Regions from separate parts of the Ruegeria sp. N10 genome, predicted to be linked through region 1. Evidence: riboswitches for the same ligand, from Rfam matches in the RefSeq annotation. Region 1 holds a riboswitch; each other region holds the start of a gene.

Region 1 (5,521 bases):
ACCTCGATATATCGGATGGTGAACATCAGAAGGTGAACCAGCTTTTCGGGGCAGCGCAGGCGGTGCAGGGCGTGGCCAAGCGTGACCGGCTCCATCGTGCCGACCAGCACCATCAGGGACAGGATGACCGCGTTGGCCGTCAAGGCGATCTCGACCGCTTTCCAGAAACCCTGCCAGCTTGCGGGAAACCCCCAGAGCGTGAACATCGGGTCGCCGGGCATGGAGAATGGCAACAGCACCAGCATGAAAAGGATGAACCCATCCATCATGGCCATGCGTTTCAACGTTTTCCGCCAGGGCAGACGCGACGCGGCAAGAAGCGAAAGGGACACCGCCAGAGCCGCGCACAGCGCTGTCAGCGAGGACACCGCCACTGTCACCACCGCGAAGACAACCGCCATAACGATCCGCATCCTAGGATCAAGCGGGTTGATCGCGCCGCGCCGCTGCGCGCCCGCTTTGACCAGCGTGCTTTCCTGTTGTCCCAGAACATGCGCCATCAGGCCGCCAGCTTGCGGCGTGCCGCAAAGTAGAAGCCCAGACCAAACAGACCGACAATATATCCGATCCCACCCAGAACAGTTTGCAGATCATTTTGTTCGCGGTAAGCCGCGATTTCCCGACGCAGCGGGCGCAGCTCATCCCGCACGGCCCTGGCAATGACCTGTTGTTGTTCAGTGCTGAGCACCGCCGCTGTCTGGGCAGGTGCGTTTGTTGGCGGGGTATCAGGTTCCGCTTCAACGCCCATGATCCGGGCGACATCCGCAGCGGGCATGGTGACCTCGGCCACATGTCCGGCACCAAGGTTTGCAAAGAATGTATGGGCCACCGGCGCGTTTGGCGTGTAGATAAAAAACCCGTCTGCATCTGTTACGATACGGCCCAGCTCGGCTCCGTCCGGGCCGTTGACGATGACCTCGGTATCGCTTGCCATGTCGCCGTTGGAAAAGCCGATTTCGCCTTCGATGGCGTCACCGGATTTAAACACTCCGGCTATGACCTTATGCGCCAAGGCAGGTAGGGGTGCACAGCACAGCGCCAGAATGATTGCCAGATACCTCATGCGACCGCTCGTTTGACAAACAGCTCGGGCTTGACCTTGCGCGCCAGCAAAACCGCGAACCCGGTCAGGATCGCCTCAATCGCCATGACAGGAATATGTGCAAAGAAAACAAGCTTGGCCGCAGGCAGGAAGGCATCCCCGGACAAGGCCAGTGAAAACGCAACCATGCCGGTTGTGGCGGCAATGGCAAAGGCACCGCCGACCCCGCCCCATATCGCACCTTGCAGAGGTGAGCCGTGGGCGATCAGGCGGCTAAAGATCAGTCCGGCCAGAACCGCGGGCAACGCGATGTTCAGGGTGTTGATCCCCAATACCGTCAACCCGCCAAAGCCAAAGAAGACGGCTTGCAGCAAAAGCCCGACGAACAGGGCCGGGAATGCGGCCCACCCCAGCAAAAGCCCGGCCATACCGTTGAGGATCAGGTGCACCGACGACGGACCAATAGGAACATGGATCAGCGATGCCACGAAAAAGCTGGCTGACAGCACCCCCGCAGTGGGGATGCGATCAAGATCCAGCGACCTGAGGCCCATGGCAATTCCACCCGCCGCAGCGACGGCGCCGCCGATCACAACCGGGTTGGACAAGGCTCCGTCAACGATATGCATCTACGGTTACTCCAAATCCCAGGCGCGGATCCAGATGACCGCGTCCTGGCTGAGTTCTTTGCCATTGTGTTCGGTCACGGGACCGGCGCCGAGCGCTGCAAAACCCCAATATCCGGCTTTTGGAACGCCGAATGTGAAATACCCGTTATCATCCGAAGTTGCGACCAATGCACCACCCGGCAACGGCGAGACGGTCGGGGCCGAAGCAGCCGTGCTTTCCATGTCCGGTTCTGCGGCCATGTACTCGATCTCGATCTCGGCACCCGCAACCGGTTGGCCTTCTGCCATAACTCGACCCGTAAAGGTCGAACCCGCGATGATGTTGGTCGGTTTGTTGAGCGGGATGATCTCAACCGGCAAGCCCACCGGGTTCATCCAGTCGGTCGGCAATTCGTTGCGGTTCAGGAATGCCTTGGCGATCTGCTGGATATAGATATCCTCAGACCCCTCGTAATAGGGCTGGGGAACTGTCACCAGCACATAGTCGCCCGACCGTTTGACCGGAACATAACCCGTGAATGCCGCGCCTTCGTTTTCCCCACCGGTGAAACGCACGGGTTCCAGAGTGTCCAGCAGGTCGGTTTTCTGACCGTTGTGGATCACGTAGAATTCCTGCGGCTTGTCCAGATCCATGACATGCCCGTTCGAGAACGGATGCCAGAAGATCAGCTTGACCGGAACATTCCCCGGTGCGTCGATCATGGTGTCAGAGGTGTATTCCAGCAGGAAATGCGCATTTGCCATCGCTGGAAGCGCCATCGCCACAGCGGCTGCAGAAAGCAGCTTGGTCATCAATAGTCGTCCTTGTCCCATCGTACCAACCCCGGTACGAGATGCGTTTTGACTGCGGGGACGTCCAAGCCGAGCTGCTTTTTCAAGCATCCTGCTCCGACGCACATCCCGTCGCCGATTAGGAGTGCCCTTGTCAAAGGCACATGTCCGGCAGGTATCCTGACTTGCGGGTCAAAGCGTTGGGCTGGCCTTCCCGGATTAACTCCAGTGGCACTTCAGCCCTGCTCGCCGCTTACAGTTGCGGGTGCAGTTGCGGAATTGGGCCAAAGCCCGCACCGCATTCCCTATTGATTCCAGAGCACGCCCCGGAACCGGACATGCCGAGCGGCTTGCCAGACTTCTTCGGCATCCGTCAACGATCAATTGCGCTGGCTGTCAAAAAGTTCAGCGGGCAATGCCCTTTTTCCGGTTGATCCGCTTTGGATACAGGTCGGGGTTTTTCGGGGATGAACCTACCCCTCGAGCAGGTATCTTTCCGACAATGGCAAACTGGCCGCCCCCAATGACCGGGCATCCGGGCCCGCCGCCCCTGCCAGCACCAAGGGCCGTTCAAGCCCGGTCAGGTTCATATGGGATAGTTTGAGCTCAACCCTTTCCACCAGCCGCGCCTTGATATCAGCAGGCATCCAGCCATCAATCTTGACACATTCGAAATCGATCAGGCTGCAAGAAGAGACGATGGCATGGGCGATTCCGTGCGCCGCCTGGTTCAGCCAATTCTCAAGGTGGGTTTCCGGTACGTCCCAATGCAGTGTCGTTTCCCAGATTGAACCGGCTGTTGCGGCATTTCCACCAACCGCACGCTCCAGCACATAAAGACTGGCGACATCTATCAACGGTTTCACTCCGCCCACTTCGTCCGGCACAGGCAATGGGCCAAGCGCACCGGCATTTCCCCGCCCTGAAAAGATGGAGCCGTTCAGAACCACCCCGCCCCCGATGAAGAAGCCGACATAGAAATACAGGAAATCTCGCGGGCCTTCTGCAGGGCCAAACACCAGCTCGGCACCGCAGGCGGCCGTTGCGTCGTTTTGCAGGAAAACCGGCACGTCATAGCTAGCGGCCAACGCGCCTTTCAGGTCCGCGTCACGCCACGGATCCATTTTCTCCTGCGGAACCTGCAATGTCTGTGCCCAGTCCCAAAGGTAGAATGGCATCGCAATCCCAAGACCCGCGATCCTGCCGCGCGCTTCGGGCGACAGCGACGTCATCACTTTGTCGAGGCTTTCCTTGGAAAAGCTCAGTGTCGCCTCGGGCGTCGGAAAATCATAAGTCCGCCGCTCACGGTGCCTGACATTGCCAAGGAAATCCGTCAGCACCAGCTCGGTACTGCGCCGCCCGACTTTGAGCCCAAAGAAATACGCGCCATCCGGATTCAGGCGCATGGGAACCGAGGGCTGCCCGACTTTTCCCCGGATCGGTTCGCCCCGCAGAAGCAGCCCATCGGTTTCCAACTGGCGCATGATGACCGAAACCGTCTGTGCCGACAGCCCGGTCATCCGCGCGATCTCAGATTTTGCAAGGGCCTGATGGCGCCGGACCAGTGACAGGACAAGCCGTTCATTTCGGGCCCGCATTCCGCTTTGATTGGTGCCGCGCATGTCTGGCTCGCGTACGCCAGCGGTATTGTCCAAAGAGTTGTTTGCAGACACGGCCATCCCCTTCGTGACGACAATGTTGAAACCCTTCCTTTCTGTCAATAATAAATAAGAGTGATTTATTTATTGACTCAAAATTCGAATCTTGTGATGGTTTTCACGTTCGATCGGGCCGGATTTCGCCCGATCAGACGTATGCCCTGACGGGCATTGGGAAAACTGGGAGGACTACCGATGAAACTTGCGAAACTTGCAGGCGCTACGGCGCTGGCGGTTACGGCCATGGCAAGCAGTGCAATGGCCGAAGGTGAAACCGTTTGCCTGATCACCAAGACGGATACCAACCCTTTCTTTGTCAAAATGAGAGAGGGCGCGACAGCCAAAGCCGAAGAGCTTGGCATGACGCTGAAGGCCTTTGCCGGCAAAGTCGACGGCGACCACGAAACTCAGGTTCAGGCCATCGAAACCTGCATACTGGATGGCGCAAAGGGTATCCTGCTGACCGCGTCAGATACGTCGTCTATCGTTCCGGCGGTGCAGCAGGCCCGCGATGCCGGGCTGCTGGTGATTGCGCTGGACACCCCGCTTGAGCCTATCGACTCGGCCGACGCGACCTTTGCCACCGACAATTTCCTTGCGGGGCTTCTGATCGGACAATGGGCAAAAGCCACTCTGGGAGATGCGGCAAACGACGCCAAAATCGCCACGTTGGACCTTGCGGTCAGCCAGCCCACTGTGGATGTGCTTCGCAATCAGGGGTTCCTGCAGGGGTTCGGTGTTGATCTGGCCGATCCGAACGTGATTGGCGATGAAGACGACCCGCGTCTTGTTGGCAGCGATGTCACCGCTGGCAACGAAGAAGGCGGCCGCCGCGCGATGGAGAACCTGCTGGCCAAAGACCCGATGATCAACGTGGTGCATACCATCAACGAACCGGCGGCAGCGGGTGCTTACGAGGCGCTCAAGGCTATCGGGCGCGAAAATGACGTGCTGATCGTTTCCGTCGATGGCGGCTGCCCCGGCGTGCAGAACGTGGCGGACGGGGTCATCGGCGCAACATCCCAGCAATACCCGCTGCTGATGGCATCGCTGGGCGTTGAGGCTGTCAAGAAATGGGCGGACGAAGGGACGAAACCCGAGAACACACCCGGTAAGGACTTTTTTGACACTGGCGTGGCGCTTGTGACGGATAAGGCCGCCGACGGCGTCGAGTCCATCTCGGTTCAGGAAGGCATGGACCTCTGCTGGGGTTAAGCTGAACGTGTGGAAGGCCGCTGCGCGGCCTTCCACTTATCAAAACCACCCACACGCCCGAAACCTTGCTAAAGTCGTCATAAACCTGACGCTTTGGGGGAAGTTCCATGTCCGATTCTTCACGACAAGCCGACGATTTCGAAACCGCCGCAAAGGGCAGCCCAGAGCAAGTTGCCGAATTTGACGATCACCAACGCGGATTTGTC
Region 2 (5,521 bases), on a different contig from region 1:
CGGTTTCCAAAGACAGGGCATGTTCGGGCGGGCCAAGAGAGACCAGCCGCCCTTTTGACAAAACAGCCACCCGGTCACAGGCCATCGCCTGATTCAGATCGTGCAGCGCCATCACTGTCGTCACTTTTAGAATTCGAACACAGTTCAGGATCGACAGTTGGTGATGAATGTCCAGATGGTTGGTCGGTTCGTCCAAAAGCAAGAGTCCCGGTTGCTGAGCCAAAGCGCGTGCGATGTGCAGTCGCTGGCGCTCTCCTCCCGACAATGTCGCCCATTCTCTGTGTGCCATATCGGCCATTTCCACGGTTTGCAGGGCTTTGTCGACTTGCCAGGTGTCCTCGGCGCGCCACGGCCGTAAGGCCGACAGCCAGGGCGTGCGGCCCAGCTCGACCACGGACCGTGCAGTTACGCGTTCGGCTGTATCAGCCTGTTGTTCAACAATGGCAATCCGTTGGGCAATCTGTCTGCGCGACAAATGCGAAACGGGATGGCCCGCTATGACGACTTTTCCCGAAACCGGACGTGCCAAACCCGCCAACAGGCGCATCAGAGTTGATTTGCCCGAACCGTTGGGTCCGACCAAAGCCAGTGTTTCGCCGGGCTCCACGACAAACGATACGTCTGACAGCAAAGTCTTGCCGCGAACCGAAAATGTCAGGTTTTGCGCCTCGATCTTCATTGGGCGTTCCTCTGGCCGCGCACCAGAATTACGGCAAAGGCAGGCGCACCGATCAGGGCGGTAACCACCCCAATCGGCAGAACCTGACCCGGGATGATGATGCGCGACACGATATCGGCGCCGATCAGGAAGACCGCTCCGATCAAGGCGGCCGTTGGGATAAGCCTGCGATGCCCCGGTCCTACAAGGAACCGTGCGGCATGAGGGATGACCAGCCCGACAAAGCCGATGGACCCGACGATCGAAACCATGACCGCTGTTGTCAGCGCGGTGGCGAAGATCAGGGTTGCCTGCACCCGCCGCACCGGTATGCCCAGCGAGGCCGCTGAATCAGTGCCGAAAATAAATGCGTCCAAAGCTCTGGCGTGAAAGCGGCAAATAAGCCAGCCGGCAAAGGCCACCGGAATGGCCAGATATACATCCGGCCAGCGCACGCCGCTGAGGTTTCCCATCAGCCAGAACATGATCCCGCGCGCCTGATCGGCATTGGCGGATTTGGCGATGATAAAGGCCGTTAGCGCATTGAACAACTGAGACCCGGCAATTCCCGCCAAAACGATTTGCGCCGTCGCAGCCCGCCCGCCGCCTGCGCCGGAGGCTCGGGCCAGCAATGCGACAAAACCAAAAGCCAAAAGCGCGCCATTGAACGCGCCAAAAGACAGCGACAAAGCTCCCCCGCCTAAACCAGCGATGGTTACAGCCACGGCACCTGTCGAGGCCCCGGCAGAAATGCCCAAAATATAAGGGTCAGCCAACGGGTTTCGCAGCAATGCCTGCAACACGACCCCTGCGACAGCCAGACCGGCACCGCAGGACGCAGCGACCAGAGCGCGAGGAATCCGGTAGCTCCAGATAATACCCTGATCAATTGGGTCGACGGGCAGGTCCGCTCCGGCCAGCTTGTTGACCAGAACGGAGAGAACCAAATCGGGCGACAACGAGGTTTCCCCGATCATCGCGCCCGCAAGGACCGCCGCAATCAACAATGGCACAGTTAGGCACGCGGCCTTGAAACCCTGCCGAAAGATTGCGGCGACCTCGTTCACAGGTTGTTTCCGATGGTATCCAGCTTCTCGGCCAGATCCTCCAGCGCCGGGATCGCGCGGATGGTGGCGTCCATGGCCTGCGCATCCATAACGACAATCCTGTCATTCTTGACCGCATCCATCTGGCTGGTCACCGGATCAGCGCGCAGGAACTCCAGCTTTTTCAGGTAGTCGTCCGCAGCAAAGCGACGGCGGTCCATCTTGGCAATCACGATCACTGTCGGGTTGGCCTTGGCAATGGTCTCCCAGCCAACTGTTGGCCATTCTTCATCCGTCTCGATGACGTTGCGGATGCCCAATGTGCTCATCATGTATCCCGGTGCGCCCTTCTGCCCGGCCACAAACGGATCGCTTTCCATTTCAGGAGATGAAAACCAGAATACGGCTGACACGTCGTCCAGTTTCACGGCTTGCGCCTTGGCGACGGCTGCGGCTTCGCGGGCCTTGTACTTGGCAACCAGGTCCGTGCCGCGTTCGGACACATCAAAGGCTGCCGCCAGTTCTTCGATACCCTGATACAGCGTATCGGTCGAGAACGCTTGCAGGCGGGTGCCATCGCCGCCGACCGTATTGTCTTTGCCGACGCAATCCGCAGGCATTACGTAAGTTGTAATACCCAGTTCGTGAAATTGCTCACGCGTGGCGACGATGCCCTCGGGTCCGACATGCCATTCATATTGCGCTGCGACCAGTCCCGGCCGCTTGGCAACAACGCTTTCAAAGCTGGGATCATTGTCTGCCAGACGCTCTACCTTGGCATTCACCTCGGCATATTCAGGCAGCACCTCGTTGAACCATACCGAGGTTCCAAGAACCTGCTCGCCCAGACCCAGCGCATAAAGCACCTCGGTCGCGGCTTGGCCGACCGTGACTGACGACGTCACTGGCGCGTCAAACGTGACCGAGTGACCGCAGTTTTCGATGGTTAAGGGAAAGTTTCCTTCGGCGGCAGCGCTGGTAGCCAGCAAGGAAAGGCCAATCAGGCCAGTGCGTAGAAACATGACAATCGATCTCCATGTGTCAATGACCAGAGAACGGGTGAATGGGCATTTACCGAAGCAACAGACGCTTTTCTGCCTGCTGTGAGCGCAGAGTGGTACATAGCCCGCCCGGCGCGTTTCTTCGGCAACCTCCCCGGACAACCCCGCCCGGTGTGTTTCGGTTTCATACCGGCAGGTCTCCTGACTGACGGGTCTTTGTCTGTCCTGTCTTCCCAGACCGAAATGGCCCAGTGACGGAATGGACAGCGCTCGCCGCCTACAGTTGCGGGGGCAGTTCCGGTTGGCACCAAAAGGCACCTCGGATTCCCTCTTAGCCACATCGGGACCGGTAAAACGCGGGTACCTTAACACTTACTCTGCGGCAAGAAAAAACTCGGGGGTCTTTCCCATTTTCTCCCAAGGGCATGAACCTGCGCGTCTCAACATGGTGCTGACGTCAGACAAGCCGCTGAGAAGGCGCTACAATCCGCCCCGAGGACGTCGGTGTGTGATATATAGGAAAATCATGGCTGGGGTGGTAGGATTCGAACCTACGATACACGGTACCAAAAACCGCTGCCTTACCACTTGGCTACACCCCAACGGTGAGCGGCTATCTACGATTGTTGATGGCAGGGTTCAAGAGCGTTTTGCAAAAAAAGCGAGCGCCGTAAATTTTTTTTGAAGGCCCCTCATTTGGTATCGATCAACACCGCTCCGGTACGGTTGCCTTCTTGTACCAGCGCATGGGCCGCAGCGCATTCTTCCAACGTAAAGACCTTGTGAACGGGGCAGATCAGTGCGCCATCAGTCAGTGCCTTGTGTAATGTCTTTATTGCGGTGGCGCGCAAGTCCGCGGGCAGCAGGTAGATCAGAACCGCTTCGAGCGTCACGGCCTTGAACATCATGGGTCCAAAGGGAAAGACAGGTGTCATATTCCGGGCAGATCCATATGCGTTGATACGGCCGTTTTCGGCGATGACGGCAACGTTGGTGGCAAGGTTCTGTCCAAATTCGACATCGACGATTCGACCGATTGCATGCCCATCATTTGCATCGAGGATCTTATCCGAAAGGTGTTCACCGGTGTAGTCGAGCACGACATCCGCACCAGCTGCCTTGACCCGGTCAAAGTTGCGGGCGCTGGCCGTTGCGATCACTTTGGCTCCGGCCCATTTGGCAAGCTGCACAGCCAGATACCCGACGGTGCCCGCCCCGCCATGGATCAATATGGTTTGCCCGCCCGGTGCGCCGCCCGAGAACACCGCATGGCTTGCGGTTAGGCCCGGAATTCCAAGAATTGCCCCGGTTTCAAGTGACACTGTCTCGGGCAGTTCGACAGCCTGAGATTCGGGCAGGGTGATGTGGCTGGCAGCTGTACCAAATGCGCGCTGCCATTGCCCGTTCCAAATCCACACGCGCCGGCCAATCCGCGCCGCGGGTACTCCATCGCCAACCGCTGTGATGACTCCAGCCCCGTCGCTGTGCGGAACGATCAGCGGAAACGGGGGTTCCGTGACACCCGGCCGGGTTCCCGCACGGGCCTTGATATCCGAGGGGTTTACGCCGGAATAGGACAACTCGACCGTGACTTCACCTGGTTCAGGCTGGATCAGGGGAATATCCTGTATACGCAAGACATCGACAGCGTCTCCGAAGGCTGAATAAGTGACTGCGCGCATAGCGTCCTCCATTTAGGTCGAGTTAAGCGGCGATTGGGCCGGTAACTCAAACACCTTGTCGCGCTTTTTCAGGGCGATGCGCAACCGCGGATACCGGAATTCGTCTTTCGCCTATTCCCGAATTTCGGAAGGATCGACGCCCCAAAGGTTCGATTTCAATGTCCAGCCACGGTATCCGCCAGCGGTGATCCGGCACCAGTCCTGCGAACAGGTTCCAAGGCGCGCCACTACTCCGGTCTCGAAATGAGCGTTCACGGGCGAGGCTGGATCGGGGCGGGCATAAACAGGCAGCATCTCGGATTCGATCAGCACCGTTCGGACGCCAGACAACAAGGCATAGTGAACCCAGCCACCCGCGCCGTCGCGGTCCTGGACCTTGCGCCAGTTGCCATATTCGGCAGTGACCTGCAGCGGCATGCCGCGCCGTTTGAACACCCAGTCGATTCGATGGGTCAGGGACGGTCCGCGTCGCACGTTGCCTTCGGCTGCCTTCATCGACACATAGCGGGGCAGGGGCAGGTTGGTGACCGATCCGCGTTTGACCTCGGCCTGAGCGGCACAGACACCGAACATGACCAGAAATACGGAAACTACCGCCAGAGATCGGCGTTTTACCGGTCGAATACCACTCACTGACTGCCCGCTCTTATGCCTGTTGATCCGGTTCTGAAAAAAGGTCGACACAATGCCATTGGGGTTCTTGTGCCCCGCCTTATCCTGCGCCACGATGCCATGGCGCGCGTCCGTTTGCAAAGCAGTGGGAGAGCCGAGGTGCCAAGAGAACGTTTAAGTGTTGTCGTTACGCGACGGTTGCCTGAGGCAGTAGAAACCCGGTTAAGCGAATTGTTCGACGTGCGCCTGCGCGACGACGACACCCCAATGACGCGTGAGGAATTAGTAGCAGCGGTGCAGGATGCCGATGTGCTGGTGCCCACGGTGACCGATACCATTGATGGCGGGCTATTGGGTCAGGCGGGTGAAAAGTTGCGGCTGATCGCCAATTACGGGGCCGGTGTCGACAATATCGATGTGGCGACGGCGCGGCAGCGCGGCATATTGGTGTCCAACACGCCCGGTGTGCTGACCGACGACACGGCAGATATGACCATGGCCCTGATTCTCGCTGTCACACGG
Region 3 (5,521 bases), on a different contig from region 1:
CGACCAGATCGAACGCCCTGACCTGATGCTGTGCCGACAGAATGGCCGGGTGGTTGCGTTGCGCCAGGTTCACAGCTTCAGCTTCGGAACGCGGCAGATTGGGCAGGCTCGGCTGGCCAGCCGTTCGCCCCGGTGCCTTTCCGACCGCGTTCACGTATTCGGCCTGGGCAATGCTCAATTCACCGCGTGCCACAGCCAGATCCGCCTGAGAGCTTGCCAGCTGCGCTTCGGACAATGCGACGTCCGTCCGGGTTACTTCGCCCACTTCGAAGCGGTCATTCGACGCCCTAAGTTCCTCTGCCGACACATCCACGTTGTTCTGGCGGATCGCCACGGTCTCTTCCTGCAACAGGACGCCCAGATAGGCATTTGCTGCGCGGATAAGAACCTGTTGTTCGATATCGATCAGGGTTTGCCGGGTCGATAGCACCGTTTCCTGCGCCGACTGCTTGCCCAGCACCGACGCGCCGCCATCATACAAAAGCTGGCTCAGCGTCAGGCCCGAAAAGAACCGCGACGGCTCGTTTGTCGTCACGACGTTATTGACCCGCGAACGGGTGTAATCCTGGCTGACCTGCACGGTCCAGTTGATGATTGGCCGCAACGCAGAAAGCGCAATGGCCACATCTTCATCCGCCGCGCGCAGCAACGCCCGGTTCTGCTCAAGCAAACCACTGGTGTTATACGCGCCGATGAACGCATCCGTTATGTTGTCTGCCCACGCTGCACGCCCTGGCATCACGCTCATGGCAAGTCCTGCGGTCACAGCAAACGCCCTGACCAGCTTACCTGTCGCCGAACCACGCATACCAAAATCCTCTCAAACGAAATTACACTGCCCTACAGGCAGTTTGCGGCCTTCTTTTCAACTAATCAAGGCGATAGAAAAATCTATCGGCGGACTATAGCGAAAATGCACACTCTGCCGAAAAACCTTCCAGAACCGGCGCATGGGCATTGAACACATCACGCCAACTGACGCGACCACCGGTTTTTCGACCGATCCGCACGGTACCCAGGTTGCTGTTGACAAACAGACACACAATCCGACCGTGGTCCTTGAGCTGATCCAACAGGGCATCGGGCACCTGCTCGACACCGCCCTGCACCATGATCGCATCATAGGGGCCGTGTTCCGCCACACCCTGTTCCAACGCGCCGACGTGGATGATGGCGTTGTGCACGTCAGCCTCGGCCAAGAGGTTTTGCGCCTCGGCTGCAAGGGTTTCGTCGCATTCAACACCCACAACCAACTCAGCCATCCGTGCGGTGACAGCCGTGGAATATCCCATTGCCGGAGCGATATCGAGGACCATCTCATCCTTGGATATGTTCAGCACGTCCAGCATTTTAGCCAGGGTCCGCGGCTCCAGCATGCTGCGCCCTCCACCCAGATCAATCAGGCCGTCCACATAGGCCGCCTCGCGTTGAGAATCGGGTACGAAGCTTTCCCGCGGAACACTCAGCATAGCCTCAATGATCGGGAACTTGGTGACGTCAGAGGGGCGGATCTGTGTATCAACCATTGTGCGGCGCCGGGCTGCGAAGTCAGTCATTGGATATCTCGTCTCATTCCCAAAGATGTCGGGCTTGTGCCATATCCTGAACCTTCCAGCAACGCCCCTGTTGCCGCAACCTGAATCGTGATCACCTTCTTGGGCATGGACTTCGGCAAATTTCAGTCTTGCCGGCAAATTCGCACGCAATCCACTGGACGCCCCAGAGGAAAGCTGTTAAAAACCCAATCACACCACGGCAAGTATTTGATTTTACTTGAAAAGGCGAGTTGGCGGAGTGGTGACGCAGCGGATTGCAAATCCGTGTACACCGGTTCGATTCCGGTACTCGCCTCCAATCACATCAAAATCGCTGACTTAACCCCGCAGTACACGCGTGCGACGCTCGGTATTTCAAGACGTTCAAGGCCCGCGATTCTGTCGAATTGCGGGCCAGATATGGCGTGTTTTTCGGAACTCCTGCCTACCCCTGCTCGTTCAAGGGGCCCGATTTTGTCTGGTATGTGCTTTACGTTCAGGCGCGCCCTTGTGGCACAACCTCGTATCCCGGCTCCTCCGGCTCATCATCCGTCATTTCGGCAGGGAAGCCCGGGGCGGTGATATCCAGGCCAGTTGCCTCTTCCAGCCGCTTGATAATATTTGGTGAAAGCTCGCGTTCGCCATAGCGTGCGATACCATCGTTAAAGATATTGATCATCACCGGGTTTATTTCCAGCGGCACCCCGGCGCGGTCGGCGACCTCCTGAAACAGACCGATATCCTTCTTCACCAGATCCATGGTGAAGGAAATATCGCGCGACCCGTTCAAGATGACCTGACTTTCGGTTTCGTGCACGAAGGACGTGCCGGACGAGATTTTGATCGCCTCATAGGTCGTGTTCAGATCCATCCCCGCAGCCTTTGCCGTAACCAGTGCTTCGGCGCAGGTGATCAGGTTGGCGGTGGCAAGATAATTGGTCATCACTTTCAGCACCGAGGCCGAGCCCAGTTCGCCGGTGTGCAAAACCCGACGACCCATTGTCGTCAGGAACGGCAGAATTCGTTCAAACGTTTCCCGGTTACAGCCCGCAAAGATCGAGATATTGCCCGTCGCGGCACGGTGGCACCCGCCAGAAACCGGGCAATCGACGGCCGCACCGCCGCGCGATATGACTTCGGCACCTAGGCGTTTGACTTCGGCCTCGTCCGTGGTCGACATCTCCATCCAGATCTTGCCGGGGCCCACTTCGGGCAACATCTCCTGCATGACTGCGTCCGATGCTGCCGGAGACGGCAGACAGGTGATCACCGCATCGCAATCGCGCATCAACTGGGCGGGCCCCTCAGCCGCCTTTGCACCTTTGGCGACAAACTCGGCCACCAGATCCGCGTTCAGGTCATGCACAGTCAGATCAATGCCGTTGCGCAAAAGGGATCCCGAAAGCTTGCCGCCTACGTTACCCAGACCGATAAATCCCACTTTCATATGACGCATCTCCAAGTTCGTCGTTTTCCCGTCATGCGACCACATACCGAACACATTCTTCATGCCGCCGAACGACGCCTACAGGTCGCTTTTTTCTCCTTGGCTTATTTGTTGCGCGCGAACCGCTTGACAAGCGGGTCAGCGGTGCCGCATGTCCCTTTCGTTGGTGTCGGCGACAGCCGATGAAAAGGGAATGCGTCAACGGTTCATCCGCCAAGCGCAGCCGCCCCCGCGACCGTGACCGGAGAGGATGCCCAATGCCACTGGCCTGTGCCGGGAAGGCGGGACATCCGACAGAGCGACCGCTCTGGCATCCGCAAGCCGGGAGACCTGCCAACACCCGAAGTTGAAACCGGGCGGGGTGTTCCGGTGTCGGGTCCATGTGCAGACGTGGTGCCCGCATGAAACCCCGTCCCCCGCGAAGAGGATTTGGGGGGATGAGAGACATGACCGAGAACGCACCGGTAGAGCTACTGGTCTGCACGACTTGCCGCCGGGGTCTGCCCGTCGAGGATGACGCTGAGCGACCCGGCACATTGTTGCACAAGGCCCTGGAACAGGCTGTCCTGCCGGATGGTATCACTCTGAAACCGGTCGAATGCCTTTCGAACTGCGATCAGGGCTGTTCCATCGTTCTTCGGGGCGGGCCGGATCGCTGGACCTTTGTTTACGAGAATCTGAACGAAATCGATCACGTCGATGTCATCATCGATGGCGCGACTAAGTATCTGGCCACAGGCGATGGTCTGGTGAAATGGCGCGACCGTCCTGAACATTTCCGCAAAAATTGCGCCTCGCGCATTCCCCCGATTGGAGCCTGAGATCATGTCGAACCTTGAAAAACTCCCCGTCACTGTGATCACCGGCTTTCTGGGCTCGGGCAAAACCACGCTGGTGCGCCATCTGATGCAGAACCCGCAGGGCAAGCGCCTTGCGATTGTTGTTAACGAGTTTGGCGATGTGGGTGTTGATGGCGACATCCTGAAGTCCTGCGCGATTCCGGAATGCCCTGCGGAAAACATCATGGAACTGGCAAACGGCTGCATCTGCTGCACCGTGGCCGATGATTTCATCCCGACCATCGAGGCGCTGATGGCGCTGGAACCGCGCCCGGATCACATTTTGATCGAAACATCCGGCCTTGCACTGCCCAAACCGCTGCTGAAAGCGTTTGATTGGCCTGATATCCGTTCGAAGATCACCGTTGATGGCGTTATTGCGCTGGCCGATGCCGAGGCCGTGGCCGCCGGTCGCTTTGCTCCGAACGTTGAAGCGGTGGATGCCCAACGGCTGGCTGATGACTCGATCAACCACGAAACACCCTTGTCCGAGGTGTTCGAGGATCAGATCTCGTGCGCGGATATCATCCTGCTGACCAAGCCCGATCTGGCAGGTCCCGAAGGTGTCGCGAAAGCTAAACAGATCATCGCCGCTGAGGCGCCGCGCCCGCTTCCCGTCGTCGAGGTTGCCGAGGGTGTCGTCGACGTTCGTGTCGTGCTTGGCCTTGAGGCTGCCGCCGAAGATGACATGGACGCGCGCCCGTCACATCACGATGGCCATCACGATCATGAGCATGACGATTTCGAAAGCATCATCGTCGAGTTGCCGGAACAGACCGACCCGGCGGAACTGGTTGCCAGGATTGAACGTCTGGCAACTGAGCTGAATATCCTGCGCGTCAAAGGCTATGCCGCCGTCACTGGCAAACCGATGCGCCTGCTGGTTCAGGCTGTCGGCGTACGGGTTCGTCACCAATACGACCGCCCGTGGGAGCCCGGTGAAGAGCGCCGCTCGCGCCTGGTCGTCATTGCCGAACATGACGACATCAAAGAGGCTGAGATCCGTGATATCCTAGTGGGTGTGACCGAGGTTGCCGAGTAAGTCATGCACGTCGTCTTTCGCGAAAGCCACGGGCTCGAGGAAACCGAGACCCCAACCGATCTGGGCCAAAGCCCGGCTGATCTGGTTGTACTGTCCTTTTCCGACAGTGACCTGGGCGCTTTCGCGGCGGGCTGGCATCGCGGCGGCGGACCTGAGGGGCGGATGCCAACCTTGCGACTGGCCAATCTTGCAGCATTGAAACACCCACTGTCCGTCGACACCTATGTTGAACAGACACTTGAAGGCGCAAAGGGCATCCTGATCCGTCTGATCGGTGGCGTGCCCTATTGGTCTTACGGGTTGCAACAGGTTCTGGCACTGGCACAGGCCAAAGGCATCGCGCTGGCCGTTTTACCGGCGGATGGGCGCGAAGACACTCGGTTGGATGAGTATTCGACCCTGCCCCTCTCGACCCTGCGGCGGCTGGCACATCTGTGTGATACCGGCGGAGAAGTCGCCGCGCAGGCCGCATTGGCACAGATGGCGTTAGCAGCAGGGCTTTATGCCGGCCCGGTGATGGGCGCGAAAACCCTGCCCGAATGCGGTGCGTGGTGCCCGGAACAGGGTGTCATCCCGGTGGATTGCGCGTTCGTGAACGATGCTAAACGCATTCTCGTAACCTTCTACCGCGCTTATCTGACATCAGCAGACACAGCCC
Region 4 (5,521 bases), on a different contig from region 1:
GGACTGCCTGAACACACGACCTGCGGATGCGCGCATGCCATCCGTTGGCATTGCTGTTTCTGAAAACAGGCAGATAAATGTCTTATACGCTTTCGGACCTGGGATGGTCCTCTTACTTTGCCGCGCAGCATGCGGTTTTTCCTTCTGACACGCCCTTTCGTATCGCATCGGTACATCGGGACCGTCTGATCGGGCTGAGCCCGGATGGTGATATCCCTTTGCTGACACCGGATAATCCGACCGGTTCATATGCCGTTGGGGATTGGGTCCTTGCCGACGCCGAAAACCGCGTGCGTCACATTCTGGACCGGCGCAGCCTGCTGCAACGCAGGGCTGCCGGTACAGGTGCCGCAACACAACTGATTGCAGCCAATGTCGATGTGTTGTTCATCGTCAGCTCGTGCAACGCCGATTTCAACCTGCCCCGGCTGGAACGTTATCTGGCGCTGGCACATCAGGCCGGATGTTATCCTGTCGTTGTCCTGACGAAAGCTGACCAGTCGGATGACCCCGGCAGTTTCTCGGGACAAGTGCAATCTCTGGACCCTTTTTTGTCGGTACTGGCGATCAATGCGCTGGACCCGGCAGATATCGAAAAGGTTCTGGCATGGTGCCCCAAAGGCCAGACCGGCGCGCTGGTCGGGTCGTCGGGCGTGGGTAAAACGACGCTCAGCAACGCCATGACGGATCAAAACCTCGCCACCTCTGGAATTCGCGAAGACGACGCACGGGGCAGGCACACGACAACGGTGCGCGCGTTGCACCGGATGGGTAACGGTGGCTGGCTGATCGACACGCCGGGAATGCGCGCATTGCGTTTGCTGGACGCTCAGAACGGAATCGACAACGTGTTCTCGGACATCACAGAGCTTGGCCAAAGCTGCCGCTTTTCGGATTGTCAGCACGAGACCGAGCCCGGCTGTGCCGTGCAGAACGCAATCGGCAAAGGCGTTCTTGATCCGGCGCGGCTGGACCGTTGGCGCAAGCTGCGGCGCGAAGATCAACGAAACTCGGAAACCGTTGCGCAATCGCGGGCGCGGGACAAGGCGTTCGGCAAGATGGTCCGCGGTGTCATGCAGGACAAGAAGCTTCGCAAACGGCCATAGCTGCAAGGTGTTATGGAAAACCTGCGTCGCGTCTGATCAGGCGATCAGGCGCGGCCAGACCGCTGCATTGCGCCGGGCAAATGCGCCTATGTGACCAATCTCCGGCAGCCCAAATTCGGCAGGCTTCAGAAGGTAGCGTCTGGCCCCGGGGCCATACAGATCGGCAAGGCGCCAAACCGCCTCGGGCGGAACCATCTGGTCGTCTTCGAACGTGAACAGATCCACAGGTGTTCCAGAACTGCCCCAATGCGCATCAGGCAAATTCTGCCCGATCTCGGGAACGTAGCTAAGAGGAGCTGTGCACCATTTGCGCCATTGCCAGTATACCGAGGCTGGCAGGTCCGAGCCAAACCCGATTGCTTTGCCAGGCAGATAGCCAAGCACCCGCACCATCAGCGGTGCATGGCCATACCAGAACAGCCCCGCCAACCCCCGATAGGGCCATGGGTGATCTTTCAAAGTCACCAGCCCCGAACACACACAGATCATACGGTCGATCTGATTGATATCCGGCTGCACCGGCCCCAGCATCGCACCGACCGAATGACCAATGGTCCAGTGCTGCGCCTTTGGAAACCGCCTGCGCATCTCGGCCCGTGCCGCAGGCATATCGATCAACGCCCAATCCGCCATTGTTGCACGCGCGTCTTTCAGGCGGCCGACCAACGAAAGCCCGTAGTCCCGATAGTCATAGGTCAGGCAAGCCATCCCCCGCTTGGTAGTCAGCCATCGCGCAAAATGGCGATAATAGTCACGCGGCACACCTGTAGCACTGTTCAGCACAACAACGGTTTCCGGCTCACCCACAGGCCGGTACAACCGCGCCGACAAGGTCACGGACCCTGACGGAAAGCTGAAATCTTCGATCAACACCGTCTGTTCCGTATCCAACATGATCCCCGGCTTTCACTGAAACAATCGGTTTGCCTGCCTTCAATGCCGACGACACTAGGCCGGAACATAATCCGCATCCAGCATGACCAAACGTCCGGCCTAAAGATCGGCTTGACTCGGAACGCGATCAGACGCTAGCGGTTGTGTGATGGTTTCCGGCCCCTACAAGAGGTCGGGATGAAAAGGGAACACGGTGCGGTTTGTCTGGTCACACAGACATCAACCAAGTCCGCGACTGCCCCCGCAACTGTAAGCGGTAAGCAATGCCGAAATACCACTGGCCTATGGGCTGGGAAGGTCGGCAGAGCAATGACCCGCAAGTCAGGAGACCTGCCATCGGAACTGAAACCGAAACTCGGGCGGGGTGTCCGGGCAGGTCCTGACGGCGAAATGCTGTCCCACCTGCCCCAATATTCCAGCCCACCACGCGCGGAGGGCGCAGGATGATCTGGAAGACAAAATCACACGAATACAGCGCAACGGTGTGCCAGCGGACAGGGAAAACCTGCCCGGCTTTGGCGCGACTGGCCCGCTCGATTTCGGAAGCCATGGCGCAGGCGGTTTCGGCCACCAGCGAGGATTTCGAATTTGAAGGCAGCAGCGCGCTGTCACATTGCGCAGAAGGGTGCATGGCAACGATCAGAGCGCGATCCGGCAGCGTTCGCATTTTCTGTGGAACACACCCTGACACGGCAACTCGGGATCTGGATGCCTATGCTGATTTGATCTTTGGACCTACATTCAGCACGCTGCCCTCGGGCACCATCGCGAACCTGCCTTGCGCCATGATCGAGGTTTCGACGATCCGCCCCCAAAAAACCGGCTACGCGCCACAGCAGCTTTCAGCTTGATCCCACTTCCACCTGTGCCGGGGTGATCCGGGACGCCCAGGCCAGCTGCGCATCGGTTTCGACAGCGCAGGGGCGCACGGCCCGCAAGCGGTCCAGTGCGTCGCTGGCGCGTTCACCGCATTCAACCATCAGTCGCAGAACAATCATCCCGGATCTGCCACACCCCCCACGGCAGTGTACAAGGACCCGGCCACCGCCCGACAGTGCGTGTCGGGCCGTGGCGCTGACCTCTGGCCAGGCCTTCCGAACCGCTTGCGTCGGTGCTCCAAAATCTTCGATCGGCAGGTGAACCCACCGGCTGGCCCGGCTTTGGATGTCACTGCCAAAGTGCTGCGCGCCATCCTGAAGCATTTCGACATCCGTCGTCATTGAAATCACAAGGCCTGGTTTCCACGCCGCAATCGTATCCAGATCGGTGGCGTAATCCCCGCCACGCCCTGGCATTGAAGTAAGGGCAAGCGTTCCGCCTCCGACCTGCAGAGCAAAAATGACCAGCTGCGACATGAAGTGCGTCCTCCCCCAAGGTACTCTTTACAAAATGAGTCATTAAATCCGCTGGTCCAGTTTAGTTGGAAACCAGTCCGTTTCTGAAACAAAAAATCATCTCGCCCCACAGTGGACGCGGACTGCCGCCGCCACTACGCTGTGCCGAAGCACCGAATCCGAGCGAGTAGACATGACAGACACGCCCAGCCCCGCCTATCAGGTTCTCGCCCGCAAATACCGCCCGGAAACCTTTGCCGACCTGGTGGGTCAAGATGCTATGGTGCGCACCCTAAAAAACGCTTTTGAGGCCGACCGGATTGCGCAGGCCTTTATCATGACCGGCATTCGCGGAACGGGAAAAACCACCACGGCGCGGATCATCGCCAAGGGCATGAACTGCATTGGACCGGATGGAACCGGAGGGCCGACAACAGAGCCTTGCGGTCAGTGCGAGCATTGCGTCGCAATCATGGAAGGTCGCCATGTCGATGTGATGGAAATGGATGCGGCCAGCCGTACCGGCGTCAACGATATCCGCGAGATCATCGACAGTGTCCGCTATCGCGCCGCCAGCGCGCGCTACAAGATCTACATCATCGACGAGGTTCACATGCTCTCGACCAGCGCATTCAACGCGCTGCTCAAGACGCTCGAGGAACCGCCCGCACATGTGAAATTCATCTTCGCGACCACCGAGATTCGCAAAGTGCCGGTCACGGTTCTGTCGCGGTGTCAGCGCTTTGACCTGCGCCGGATTGAGCCCGAAGACATGATCGGTCTGCTGCGCAAGATCGCCGGGGCCGAGGGCGCGCAGATTGCCGACGACGCACTGGCGCTGATCACCCGCGCTGCAGAAGGGTCGGCCCGCGACGCGACCTCATTGCTCGATCAGGCAATCTCGCACGGGGCCGGTGAGACGACGGCAGATCAGGTCCGTGCGATGCTGGGTCTGGCCGATCGTGGACGGGTTCTGGACCTGATGGACATGATCCTGCGCGGTGACGCGGCAGGGGCGCTCACTGAACTGAGCGGTCAATATGCGGAAGGCGCAGACCCTCTGGCCGTGCTGCGCGATCTGGCCGAAATCACGCATTGGGTGTCCGTCGTAAAGATCACACCTGACGCGGCCCAGGACCCGACGGTTTCCCCCGACGAACGCACACGGGGCCAGCACATGGCCGAGGCCTTGCCGATGCGGGTTCTGACCCGGATGTGGCAAATGCTGCTGAAGGCGCTGGAGGAAGTCTCTGCCGCGCCCAACGCGATGATGGCCGCCGAAATGGCTGTTATCCGGCTGACGCATGTCGCTGATTTGCCCAGCCCCGAAGAACTGATCAAACGGCTGCAAGACACCCCACCTCCGCCTCCCGGCGGGCCGGGCGGAGGCATGTCAATGTCGCGACAGGCCCCGGTGGCAACGCAATCCAACGCGACCCCGCCGCCTGCTTATACATCGCCCCCGCGCGGAGCGGGTGGCGCACCGGTTGCCGCACTGTCGCAGGATGCACAGACGGCCCTGGCCCGCTATCCAACCTTCGGGCATGTGGTGGAACTGATCCGCACAAACCGCGATGTGAAACTGCTTGTCGAGGTGGAAAGCGGCGTGCGCCTTGTGTCGTACCAGCCCGGCCGGATCGAATTCACCCCGACACCTCAGGCACCGTCGGATCTGGCGTCGCGATTGGGCTCTGCCCTGCAACGCTGGACCGGCAATCGATGGGCCGTCTCCATTGTCTCGGACGGGGATGCCGCGACCATCGCGGAAGTGCGGGACCGGGCCGAGCTGGCCCTGAAAGCCGAGGCCGAAGAACACCCGCTGGTTCAGGCCGTGCTGACGCAATTCCCCAAGGCAAAGATCATTAGGATCGAAACACCTGAACAGCGCGCCGCCAAGGTTGAGACCGAGGCCCTTCCCGAAGTCGAAGATGAATGGGACCCCTTCGAAGAGGATTAGCCCTAAGCTTGTGGGTCCAAGTTTCAAGAAACCGGCATACTCACGCCCCTCCACGATACAACTGAGGGTGGGAATGCAGGCGCATGACTGATCGGTCGGCGACGCTCTGATCTGGACAGGCGGGAGACCTCTTGTGCCGCCTGCCTGCGGTCCGTATTTAGAACCAAACAGAAACACAGGAGACGACTGATGCTGAAAGGACTCGGCGGGCTTGGCGGACTGGGCGACAT

What was found. A riboswitch is a leader RNA that binds a small molecule or an ion and turns the genes downstream of it on or off. The one in region 1 is predicted to bind cobalamin.
Region 2: linked by a shared signal. The riboswitch ahead of ACR0JI_RS04715 (ABC transporter substrate-binding protein) and the one ahead of ACR0JI_RS19825 (DUF4198 domain-containing protein) in region 1 are both predicted to bind cobalamin.
Region 3: linked by a shared signal. The riboswitch ahead of ACR0JI_RS00320 (DUF1636 family protein) and the one ahead of ACR0JI_RS19825 (DUF4198 domain-containing protein) in region 1 are both predicted to bind cobalamin.
Region 4: linked by a shared signal. The riboswitch ahead of ACR0JI_RS18785 (hypothetical protein) and the one ahead of ACR0JI_RS19825 (DUF4198 domain-containing protein) in region 1 are both predicted to bind cobalamin.

The regions. Positions count from the first base shown of each region.
Region 1 covers NZ_JBQFLY010000023.1:13,456-18,976, reverse strand. The annotation lists gene cbiQ (cobalt ECF transporter T component CbiQ) at 1-500, opposite strand, end outside; gene ACR0JI_RS19835 (cobalt ABC transporter permease) at 500-1,063, opposite strand; gene cbiM (cobalt transporter CbiM) at 1,060-1,671, opposite strand; gene ACR0JI_RS19825 (DUF4198 domain-containing protein) at 1,678-2,463, opposite strand; cobalamin riboswitch at 2,596-2,794, opposite strand; gene ACR0JI_RS19820 (ROK family transcriptional regulator) at 2,916-4,121, opposite strand; gene ACR0JI_RS19815 (substrate-binding domain-containing protein) at 4,296-5,315, shown strand; gene ACR0JI_RS19810 (ABC transporter permease) at 5,423-5,521, shown strand, end outside.
Region 2 covers NZ_JBQFLY010000002.1:279,852-285,372, reverse strand. The annotation lists partial or broken gene ACR0JI_RS04725 (ABC transporter ATP-binding protein) at 170-679, opposite strand; gene ACR0JI_RS04720 (FecCD family ABC transporter permease) at 676-1,725, opposite strand; gene ACR0JI_RS04715 (ABC transporter substrate-binding protein) at 1,722-2,726, opposite strand; cobalamin riboswitch at 2,880-3,071, opposite strand; tRNA gene ACR0JI_RS04710 (tRNA-Gln) at 3,233-3,307, opposite strand; gene ACR0JI_RS04705 (NADPH:quinone reductase) at 3,398-4,387, opposite strand; gene ACR0JI_RS04700 (SH3 domain-containing protein) at 4,499-4,960, opposite strand; gene ACR0JI_RS04695 (2-hydroxyacid dehydrogenase) at 5,159-5,521, shown strand, end outside.
Region 3 covers NZ_JBQFLY010000001.1:65,579-71,099, reverse strand. The annotation lists gene ACR0JI_RS00340 (TolC family outer membrane protein) at 1-808, opposite strand, end outside; gene ACR0JI_RS00335 (protein-L-isoaspartate O-methyltransferase family protein) at 903-1,556, opposite strand; tRNA gene ACR0JI_RS00330 (tRNA-Cys) at 1,781-1,854, shown strand; gene ACR0JI_RS00325 (NAD(P)-dependent oxidoreductase) at 2,032-3,027, opposite strand; cobalamin riboswitch at 3,130-3,334, shown strand; gene ACR0JI_RS00320 (DUF1636 family protein) at 3,429-3,803, shown strand; gene cobW (cobalamin biosynthesis protein CobW) at 3,808-4,863, shown strand; gene cobN (cobaltochelatase subunit CobN) at 4,867-5,521, shown strand, end outside.
Region 4 covers NZ_JBQFLY010000019.1:7,685-13,205, reverse strand. The annotation lists gene rsgA (ribosome small subunit-dependent GTPase A) at 78-1,106, shown strand; gene ACR0JI_RS18790 (alpha/beta hydrolase family protein) at 1,143-2,000, opposite strand; cobalamin riboswitch at 2,134-2,352, shown strand; gene ACR0JI_RS18785 (hypothetical protein) at 2,444-2,851, shown strand; gene ACR0JI_RS18780 (protein-tyrosine phosphatase family protein) at 2,843-3,355, opposite strand; gene ACR0JI_RS18775 (DNA polymerase III subunit gamma/tau) at 3,528-5,291, shown strand; gene ACR0JI_RS18770 (YbaB/EbfC family nucleoid-associated protein) at 5,481-5,521, shown strand, end outside.